2 regions of the Actinoplanes sp. NPDC051513 genome follow, and region 2 is predicted to be linked to the other one. Evidence: riboswitches for the same ligand, from Rfam matches in the RefSeq annotation. Region 2 holds a riboswitch; the other holds the start of a gene.

Region 1 (5,179 bases), on a different contig from region 2:
CCCAGTCCCCGGCGCGGCGCTCGACCTTCTCGTAGGCGCTGCCGTGCCCGGGCCGGCGCGGAAGACGGATCTCGATCAGGATCTCGTCGTCCCCGACGGCCGTTTCGTACGGCCCGACGTGGAACTCCTCCATCGAGACGACCCGCTCGCCCCCCGGCCCGCGGATCACGCACGCCGCGTCGAGCGTCGTGCACACCGCCGACAGGTCCTCGCTCGGATCGGCCTGGCACAGCGACCCGCCGAGCGTCCCCCGGTTGCGCACCACGGGGTCGGCGATCACCCGCTCGGCCTCCCGGAAGATCGGGAACGCGGCCGCCAGTTCGTCCGACTCGAGCAGCTCGCGGTGCCGGGTCAGGGACCCGATGCGTACGTCGTCGGCGTTAATGTTGATGTAGCCCAGCTCCTCGTGGAGCGGGTTGATGTCGATCAGGTATTCGAAGTTCGCCAGGCGCAGCTTCATCATCGGCAGCAGGCTGTGCCCGCCCGCGACGAGCCGCGCTGAGCTGCCCAGACGTTCCAGCAATCCAATGGCATGGTCGACAGTGGTGGCACGTTCGTACTCGAACGGAGCCGGCACCTGCACGATGCACCTCCCGGAGTTGCGGTGAATCTCGCGCGGGCACCCATCAAAGTCAACAGCTACCTAAGGGATCTCTTAACTAGCCGTTGACGATCCGGCCCTTGATCACGGAAGGTGAGGTCGTGCGGGACATCATCGACGGGCTGGTCGCGTGGCGCGCGGAGGGCATCGCGTTCGCCGTGGCCACCGTCGTGCGCACGTGGGAGTCGGCGCCCCGCCAGCCCGGCTCGTCCATGGCGGTCAACGAGCGCGGCGAGGTCCTGGGCAGCGTCTCGGGCGGGTGCGTCGAGGGCGCGGTCTACGCCGCCGCCGAAGAGGTCATCCAGACCCAGAAGGCACAGCAGCACACGTACGGCGTGAGCGACGGCGACGCGTTCGAGGTGGGCCTGACGTGCGGCGGGACGATCGAGGTCCTGGTCCAGCCGTCGGTAGCCCTCGCCGACGTCGACGATGTTCTCGCGGCGATCGCGTCGGGCCGGCCGGTCGCGACCGTCTCGCTGAACGGCAGGCAGCTCGCGGTCTGGCCCTCGCACGTCGTGGGATCGCTGGGCGACGCGGGCCTCGACCGCGCGGCCGAGCAACAGGCGGCCGGCATGCTCTCGGCCGGCACCACCGGCGTGGTCCACCTCGGCACGCACGGCGAACAGCGCCTCGACGAGATGGAGGCCTTCGTGCAGACCTATCTGCCGCCGCCCCGCATGATCGTCTTCGGTGCGATCGACTTCGCCGGCGCGGTCGCCCGGATAGGCGGTTTCCTCGGCTACCACGTGACGGTCTGCGACGCGCGTCCGGTCTTCGCCACCCGCAAGCGTTTCCCCTCGGCCGACGAGTTGGTCGTGCAATGGCCGCATCTCTACCTGGAATCCGCGGCGGTCGACGAGCGCACCGTGCTCTGTGTCCTCACGCATGACCCCAAGTTCGACGTTCCGCTGCTCGAGGTCGCGTTGCGCACCCCGGCGCGGTACATCGGCGTGATGGGCAGCCGCCGCACCCATTCCGACCGGATGCGCCGCCTGCGCGAGGCCGGCGTCTCCGAGGCCGCGCTGGCCCGGTTGTCCGCTCCCATCGGCCTCGATCTGGGCGCCCGCACCCCCGAGGAGACCGCGGTCGCGATCGCCGCCGAGATCGTCGCGTCCGCCTGGGGCGGGTCCGGTCTGCCCCTCACCGGGCTGGACGCCCCGATTCACGGGTAGCCGTCCGGGAGCAACCCCCGGCTTTCCCGCCGTTTTCCCGACGACGGCCGATCTCGTCTTGCGCCGCGTTGCAACACCAGCGGCCACCACCGCCGCGCGGACGCCGAGTCCCGCCCACCGCGTGCGGTCCATGTCTCCGAATCGGAAACTTCAGTGGGCGGGAGCGGGGGACCCCTCTTTTTCGCCGGCTCGCCGGCTCCGGGGTGAAGTCGCCTTGATGCGACGGGCCGCCTTCAGGCCCAACCCGACAGCTAACCTCGCAGGCGGTTGAAGGACCAAGGATCGTCTTGTCTGCTCGTGTCCGCTTCGCCATGCCCACGTTCGCCGTCGTCTGGGCGTTCCTGGCCCTGATGTCGCTCCTGTTCGCCCCGTCGGCCGCCCAGGCGGCGCCATCGTCACGGCCCGCGGTCTCCGCCGCCGTCCCGCTCTCCCCCGCCGGCGCCGCGCTGCTGCGCGGCAAGCGCATCGTCGCCGCCGCCAGCGCCCAGCGCGGCAAGCCCTACCGGCGCGGAGCAGCGGGTCCGGGCGCGTTCGATTGTTCCGGCCTTTCCGGGTACGCCTACCGCGCCGCCCACATCCGCCTGCCCCGCACCGCGAACGCCCAGTACCGCGCCGCCCACCCGATCAGCCGCGCCGCGGCCCGCCCCGGCGACCTGGTCTTCTGGGTACACGGCCGGCACGCGTACCACGTGGCCGTCTACGCCGGCGGCGGCCGTGTCTGGCACGCCCCGAAACCGGGCGACCGCGTCCGCCTCGCGCAGATCTGGAACGCCGGCCAGGTCCGCTTCGGCCGCATCTAGCCCGCATCCGCGCGCGCCCAGTCAGTACCTGCTAACGAGGTACTGGCTGGGCGTTTCGCCAACTGCTGCGCGACCGCGGTTCGGCCGGCGCTCGCCTAAGCGTCGGCCAGCCGCAGAAGGACGGCGCCCGGGTCGGGCCCGTACTTCGCGGCGTAGGCCTCGGCCGCCCCGCCCGGTGACGTCGGCGCCAGGACGTACTGCTTGCGGCCGTTCTCGCTGATCGTGACCTGATGATCGGGGTGGAACGCCTGTGACAGCGCGACCGGATGCACGTTCACCCAGTGCTCGCCCTCGTGCACCACGTACCGCAGGTCGTGCTCGACGACCGCGTCGTGCACCGTGAAACGCAGCCGGATCCGGCGGTGCTCGCCGAGCTGCAGCAGGCCCGCGCCGTTCCACCGGTTGTCGAACGCCTCCAGCGCCAGCTCGCCCAGGTCGCCGCGGACCCGGACCTCGCGCTGGTAGCTCTCGCTCACCCGGCGATTGCGGAACAGGCCGTACGAGAGCCAGTCGTCCACCCGGTAGCAGGCGTGCGCCGGCCCGACCGGGCTGATCCGTACCTCGAACAGCTCGGCGTGGCGCTCGGGCAACGACCGTACGAGATCGTCGAGCCGTTCGATGTTCTGCCGGATCAGCGCGACCGCGTCGGTCGGCGCGACCTGCCGGGCCCGCTCGGCGGCGTCCGCCGACGACGGATCGGTGAGCAGGATGCGGAAGCGCACCCCGCGCTCGAGCGCGGCCCGCACCGCGGCGGCGAAGGCCTGCTCGTTCCGCGGCTCCAGCAGGCCGGTCCAGAACTTCCAGACGTCCACGTTGTCCCGGGCCTGTTCGATCCGCCGGATCACCGCCCGGTAGTCGAGGCGGTTGCGCCACCGCACCGAGTTGCGGTTGAGCGAGAGCACCAGCGGCTGGAGCACGAGCACCGCGAGCACCAGGTCGAGCAGGTTGGACCCGATGTTGATGCGCAGCTCGGTGCCGAAACCCTCGGTGTGCCGCACGGGGTAGAGCAGCAGAAACCCGGCCAGCAGCAGAAGGGCGCCGATCAGCGCGTACAGATAGGACAGGCGGAACGGGCGGCGCATCCCGTCATCGTTGCAGATCTATGCCCGCCGCATCGATCTCCTCTTCCGCCGGTTCGGTCCCAGCGCGCGCCGGTTTTGTCCGGGCGCGCGCCCGTTTTGCCCCTGCGAGCGCCGCCAGCCGATCCAGGCCGACCACCGCGGCGCCGAGCGCCCCGAAGACCACCGCCAGCTGCACGAACTGCAAGCCCACCCAGTCGTACCCGTGCTCGGCGGGGTCGAGGAAGAAGTACGGATACCGGACCGGCGCCGCGGGCAGCAGCCCACCCCGGAGCTCGATCATCAGGCCGTAGCCGAGCGGGTAGGCGATCCACAGTGGAATGTCGCGCCGGCGCACGATCCGGTGTGGCCCGAACAGCACCCAGTCGGCCAGCACGAGCACCGGCACGACGTAGTGCACCAGGAACAGCGACCGGTTGGTCAGTGCCTCGCCCGGGTCGGCGGCAGCCAGGCCGGGCAGCGGGTTCTCGCCGTGGTTGAGCATGAAATGCGAGATCAGGCAGGTGATCAGGATCCACAGCGTGACCGCGCCGCGCCAACGGGGCGCGGGCGGCTCGATCGTGCCGCGCTTGACCATCCAGTAGAGGGCGCCCACGAAGTAGGCGAGCGTCAGCAGGTTGCTCTGCGCGGTGTAGTAGATGAGCCGTTGCTCCGCCATGAGCAGTCCCGCCGCGCCGCAGGCGACGATGGCCGCGCGCAGCCAGAACTGGGGCCGGGCGTAGATCACGCCTACCGTCCGGTCGATCCGTCGATGAGCTCCCGCAGAATGTCGGCGTGCCCCGCGTGCCGGGCCGTCTCCTCCAGCATGTGCCCGATGACGAACCGCAGGTTGCACCGCGGCTGCCCGTCGTCGCGCGCCATCATCTGCTCGAGGTCCCCGTCCGCGAGCACCGGCGCGACGCGTTGCCACGCGGCCTCGTACGCGTCGATCGCCTCGCCCAGGGTGTCGCCCTCCCGGACCTCTTCGTCCGGGAGGGCGAGGTCCTCACCCGCGAAGCGCACGAGAAACCACGACAGTTCGGCCCAGGTGAGGTGTTTGACCAGCCAGAGCAGGCTCGTGCCGCTGCCGACCGGCGACTTGCGCGCCGCCTCGTCGCCGACCCCGGTCACCTTGCGCACCAGCGATTCCCGCTGGAACTGCAGGAGCCCCACCAGCGTCGCCCGCTCCCCCGCCACCGTCCGCGACGGCCGTCGATCAACCATGCGGGCAGCATAGGGCCTGGCCTGCCGATCACGACGGGCTGCGGCGTGGCCCAGGCGGCGAACGACGGCGTCAGCGGACGCGGGCGACCAGACCGTTGCAGGCCACGTCCTCGATCGCCGGGCGCGCCCGAGGTTCGCCCTCCGCGTGCCAGAGCGCGACCGACGCCAGGCCCGGGTCGACGAGCTCGAGGCCGTCGAAGAACGCCGCGATCTCGCCGCCGTCGCGCGGGGCGAAACTGCCGTCCGGGTTCTGCGCGGTCGGCCGGCCCACCGTCGTGTCGTTACGCCCGTCCGTCACGATTCCCCGTCCCTCGCATGTGGACG
Region 2 (5,179 bases):
TGACACTTTCGATCCACCAGCCGGAATCAGTGCGAGCAGTCATTTGTTGTGTAGATGCCAGTAACCGCAAGGTACGAACTGCGGACGTTACGGGGAGGAACTGATGAACACAGGGTTTGCCCGTAACGGGGTAAGTAGTGAACGCAATGAGGGGACCGTGGGCAACGTGGAGAAGAACACCGTGATGCGGACCGACCAGGTCGCCGAGGAGCGTGACCTTGTCGGCGTCTACCTGCACGAAATCTCCCGGACGCCACTGCTGAGCGCAGCCGAGGAAGTCGATCTTTCCAAGCAGATCGAAGCGGGCCTCTACGCGGAGTTCCTGCTCGACGAGGGCGAGACGCCGCGTGGCGTGAGCCGCGAGGAGCTCGAGCGGATCGTCCACGAAGGTCAGCGGGCGAAGGACCTGTTCATCCGGGCCAACCTGCGACTGGTCGTGTCGATCGCCCGGCGCTACGTGCGCTCCGGCATGCCGATGCTCGACCTGATCCAGGAGGGCAACACCGGCCTGGTCCGCGCGGTCGAGAAGTTCGATTACGAGCGCGGCTACAAGTTCTCGACGTACGCGACGTGGTGGGTGCGCCAGGCGATCAGCCGGGCCATCGCCCAGCAGGAGCGCACCGTGCGCCTCCCCGTGCACCTGGTCGAAGACGTCAACCGGATGCGCAACGTCACCCGCCAGCTCGTCCGCGAGCTCGGCGCCGACCCCGAGCCCGACCAGATCGCGAAGGCGCTCGGCGTGACGGTCGAGCGGGTCAACGAGCTCACCCGCTGGGCTCAGGACACCGTCTCCCTCGACACGCCCGTCGGCGACGACGGCGACACCAACCTCGGCGACCTGGTGGCCGACAGCGACGCACCCTCGCCGGAAGAGATCGTGCTGACTGCCCTGGAGCGCCAGCGCATCGAGGGTCTGCTCAACCACCTCGACGACCGGTCGGCCGGCATCATGCGGGCGCGGTACGGCCTCGAGGACGGCCGGGAGCACTCGCTGACCGAGGTGGCCTCGCGCTTCTCGCTCAGCCGCGAGCGCATCCGCCAGCTCGAGATCCAGGCGCTCGGCCGGCTGCGCGAGCTGGCCCGGGCCGAGGGCCTGCAGGCCGCCTGATCTTCGCACTTCCCCCGGATTTCCCTACGCGAAAGGCCGGTACCCCATTGGGTACCGGCCTTCTTGGTTCCGCGGTTGTTACTTGACCCGTCCGTAGCCGTACGGGGTCATGATGTTGATCGTCCTCTTCTTGACCGGCTCGCCCTCGCGTGACGCGTCGATGATCATGCCGCCGCCGACGTACAGGCCGACGTGCCCGAGGCTGCGGTAGAACACCAGGTCGCCCGGCTGCAGTTGCGACTTGCTGATCCGGGCGGTGGCGCTGTACTGCGCGGCCGCGTTGTGCGGCAGCGACTTGCCGGCCTTGGACCAGGCGGCCATGGTCAGGCCCGAGCAGTCGAACGTGTTGGGGCCCGCGTCGCCGTACCCGTAGTAGGCCGGCTTGTTCGCCTGCGTGTACGCGAAGTCGACGGCGATGCCCGCCTTGCCGGAGATGGCGGGCGCCGGGCCGGCCGCTCCCGCGACGCCGGTCTCGGTCGCGCTGCCGTACGCCTGCACACGCATGGCGCGCAGCTTCTTGATGTTCGCCTCGATCGTCTTCTTCCGGGCGTCCATCGCCTTGAGCTGCGCCGCCTGCTTGGCCTGAGTGGTCTTCAGGGCCGCCTGCCGGTCGGCGAAGTTCTGCGTGGTCTCGGTGAAGTCGTTGATGTCCCGCTGATTGGCGCGGTTGATCATCTCGAGGAGGCTCATCTTCTCGACCAGGCCGCCCTGCTCGTTGCCCAGCAGCGCGCTCATCGGCCCCACCCGGCCCTGCATGTAGGCCTGGGAGGCGATGGTCTCGACCTGTGCCTCGGCCACCACGAGCTTCGCCTTGGCGGGCGCGAGCGAGGCCTGGAGGGTCTTCTGGTCGTTCGCCGTCTTGGTCAGGTCGATCTTGAGCTTGTTGTACGACTCGGTGATGTCCTCGAGCTGGTTCGAGGCGGTCTCGATCTGCTTCTTGAGCTCGGTCTCGGACGGCGCCGCGTGTGCCGCGGTCGCCACGGATCCGGTGATCGCGATCGCCATCGCCGCGACCATGAGTGCCCGAAGCCTGGTGCGGGGGGTTGGCACCGGTTGCTGACCTTTCTTCCGCTGCGGCCGCCTACCGGGTTAGCTGACGCCAAATCCGGGCGGTTCAGTGGGCGGGAAGAAGGCCCTGCTGCTCCGCAGATTCAGCCCAGAAACGCGGTTCCCCGGCTCAACTCGGGCCCGCGCTCGCTCCGGGGGAGGGCGTGCGAGGACACCGCGCCGATTGGGCGGCGTTGGCCGGCGCCACCGAGGGATGTGGCTGCGGACCGAACCAACCGCATTAACTTATCGATGCGCGAAACAAAATCAAGGTCTCTACGCGGGATTTAAGGAAAAGGCCAGATATGCGTGATTGATCCCGATAACGCATTGTCATTCGACGAAGACGGCGCGTCATTCTCGCGATCAAATGGGACTTTTCACCGGTTCCACGGGAACCCACGCGTGGCTGACCTTACGCTCGGCCCAGAACGAGAGGAAGGGGATGGTTCCGGCCGCCATCACCAGGATCATGCGGAGGAAGGGCCACCCCGCCCGGCGCGCCAGGTCGAAGGTCAGCACCAGATAGACCATGAAGAGGAAGCCGTGCGCGGGGCCGACGATCGCCACCACGGTGTCGTTGTCGGCGAGGTACTTCAGCGGCATGCCGACCAGGACGAGCGTGAGCAGGCAGACGCCGACGATCCACGCGATGATCCGATAGCGGGTGAGCGCTCCCTGCACGTTCCACGTCCTATTTCGTCGAGGTGTAACCGGGGTAGTCGGCCGGTCCGGCGCCGGGATGGGCTGCGAGCCAGGCGAGGTAGTCGTTGTAGGCGGCCAGCTCGGGGTCGTCTTCGGCGGGCGCCCTGCTGACCGCGACCCGCACGGGCCGGCCGACCGTAACAGGCGAGCCTGGGAGCTTCTCGGGCTCTTCGTCCCTTTCCTCCGGCGCCTCGGCGGGAGGCTCGCGGGCCAGCTGGACCTCGCGGTACCAGAGGAAGGCGAAGAAGGCCGCGAACACCGGCCATTCGAAGGTGTAGCCCCAACTGAGCGTGTTGCCGCCACTGGCCCGGCTGAACTGCCACCACCCCAGCCCGAGGCAGCCCGCGATCGCGACCAGCGCCAGGACATGCCGCACGATCCACGCCGGCGTCCACAGCCCCTTCATGCACACGAGGGTACCGGCGGCACGTTTGCCCGCCGTCGGCGCGGGCAACCGTTCTGCCAGGTGATGACCACGACGGAGGTGCACGATGGCGGACGCCGAGACCGGGACCGGCGTGGACCCGGCCACGCTTGACGACGAGGACCTGTTCCGGGAGTTGTCCAGCCTCTATCGCGCGCGGATGTCCACGCTCCGGCACGGCCCCGGCGCGGCCCTCGACAACCACTTCCGGCGCACTGCCGAGCTGGAGACCGAGTACCTGACCCGCTTCCCGGGCCGCGAGGTGGACCCCGCCCGACTGACGCAGGACTTCTGACCGCCCGCTCGCCCGCCCGCTTGCAGGAGGACCCCCATGACCGACACCCTGCGCGACCGGATGGCGCACGTCGCTGACGCCTATGCCCCACACGAACACCGGCCGCTCGACGGATACCTGGTCGCGATGGGCGCCTTCGGCGCCCTCGCCGCGTCGTTGGCCGGTGCCGCGAAGCTCACCGGCCGGTCGGCGCCGCAGCGACCCGGGATCGCGGACGTGGCGCTGATCTCAATCGCCACGCACAAGCTGAGCCGCCTGCTCGCCAAGGACGCTGTGGCCAGCCCGCTGCGGGCGCCGTTCGCCCGGTACGCCGAGCCGGCCGGCGCCGCCGAGCTCAACGAGGAGGTACGCGATCAGGGCAGCTCGGTCCGGCACGGGATCGGCGAGCTGATCACGTGTCCCTTCTGCCTCGCCCTCTGGGTCGCCACCGGGCTCACCGGCGGCCTGGTCCTGGCTCCGCGGCTGACCCGGCTGGCGGCCACCGCGCTCACCGCCACGGCCGTCTCGGACTTCCTCCAGATGGCCTATGACCGCGCCAAGAAGGCGGCCGAAGCCGACTGAGCGTTCCTGTGGCGCGGGTCACACCCGCTAACGGAATCATGGGGTGCGACCGACAGTTGTGAACGGATGTCGGTGTGTCCAGTGTCCCCGGGCCTCACCCTTTGCCTTTACGGAATACCGTTCGGCTGGAGCCGTATCGTGCCTTTCGCCGCGAGGCGACATGCACACCGACATCTCGTACGCCGCCCCCGGGTTCGCCCGGGGGCGGCGACGTGTTTCAGGGGCTCGCTCCGCGGGGTACTTGATCATTCATGACTGACCGGATCGAGCAACGGGCCGCCGAGCTGCTTCCCGAGGAGCGTGCGGCCGGCAGCGCCGACCCGCGGGCGCAGGCCGAGGCCATCCTGGACGACTCCGACCAGCGCGAAGATACCCCGGAAGCGGTGGAGAACCGCCGCTCCGACGAGGCGGCCACCTCCGCCGAGACCACCCGGTAGAGGCACCGAACTTCCGTGTTCGTCGATGGTCATGGCAATATTCCCCGCGTGTCTGCCCAGAATCGCCGGATTTCTGCGCCGGCGCGTGGCCCCGCTCGTTTGCTGAGCCGTCCCGCGCGCACCCGCAGCACGCGCTCCGCCGCCCTCAGCGGCCCGCACGCGGTCGAACTGGCCGGGCTGCTGCACGAGCTGTCGGTGCGCCTGCTCGGCGCCGAGAGCTTCGCCTCGGCGCTCGAGCGCCTCGCGGCCTGGGTGGTGGGCGCGGTGCCGGGCACGGTGCGTTGCTCGGTCACGCTGATCGGCGAGGGCGGCCCGCTCACCTGCACCGCCGCCGGGCCGTCCGGCGAGGGCGTCGACGAGCTCCAGTACGCGTTGAGCACCGGCCCCGGACTCCACGCGGCCCGCACGCGGGCCCTGGTCACCGTCGCCGACCTGACCACCGACGAGCGCTGGCCCGAGCTGGCCGAGCCGGCCCGCGCCGAGGGGGTCCGCGCGGTGGTCGCCGTGCCGCTGGACGTGCCCCGGGCCGAGGTGGGCGCGGTCAGCCTCTATCTGGACGGGGCCGGCGCGCTCGGGCCCGACCTGCTGCTGACCGCGATGGC

What was found. Region 2 has a riboswitch for cyclic di-AMP ahead of ACIA5D_RS13925 (NlpC/P60 family protein). Riboswitches for the same ligand answer to the same signal wherever they lie in the genome.
Region 1: linked by a shared signal. The riboswitch ahead of ACIA5D_RS15030 (C40 family peptidase) and the one ahead of ACIA5D_RS13925 (NlpC/P60 family protein) in region 2 are both predicted to bind cyclic di-AMP.

What each region holds. Positions count from the first base shown of each region.
Region 1 is NZ_JBITDW010000004.1:119,856-125,034, reverse strand. Features, by position in the region: gene ACIA5D_RS15040 (FAD binding domain-containing protein) at 1-583, opposite strand, end outside; gene ACIA5D_RS15035 (XdhC family protein) at 703-1,773, shown strand; cyclic di-AMP (ydaO/yuaA leader) riboswitch at 1,898-2,054, shown strand; gene ACIA5D_RS15030 (C40 family peptidase) at 2,061-2,573, shown strand; gene ACIA5D_RS15025 (hypothetical protein) at 2,669-3,655, opposite strand; gene ACIA5D_RS15020 (Pr6Pr family membrane protein) at 3,660-4,379, opposite strand; gene ACIA5D_RS15015 (DinB family protein) at 4,382-4,855, opposite strand; gene ACIA5D_RS15010 (SAM-dependent methyltransferase) at 4,926-5,153, opposite strand.
Region 2 is NZ_JBITDW010000003.1:818,787-823,965, forward strand. Features, by position in the region: gene ACIA5D_RS13920 (RNA polymerase sigma factor RpoD/SigA) at 104-1,108, shown strand; gene ACIA5D_RS13925 (NlpC/P60 family protein) at 1,187-2,113, opposite strand; cyclic di-AMP (ydaO/yuaA leader) riboswitch at 2,169-2,307, opposite strand; gene ACIA5D_RS13930 (DUF3817 domain-containing protein) at 2,522-2,839, opposite strand; gene ACIA5D_RS13935 (hypothetical protein) at 2,850-3,266, opposite strand; gene ACIA5D_RS13940 (DUF6158 family protein) at 3,352-3,579, shown strand; gene ACIA5D_RS13945 (DUF1360 domain-containing protein) at 3,616-4,140, shown strand; gene ACIA5D_RS13950 (hypothetical protein) at 4,392-4,577, shown strand; gene ACIA5D_RS13955 (ANTAR domain-containing protein) at 4,677-5,179, shown strand, end outside.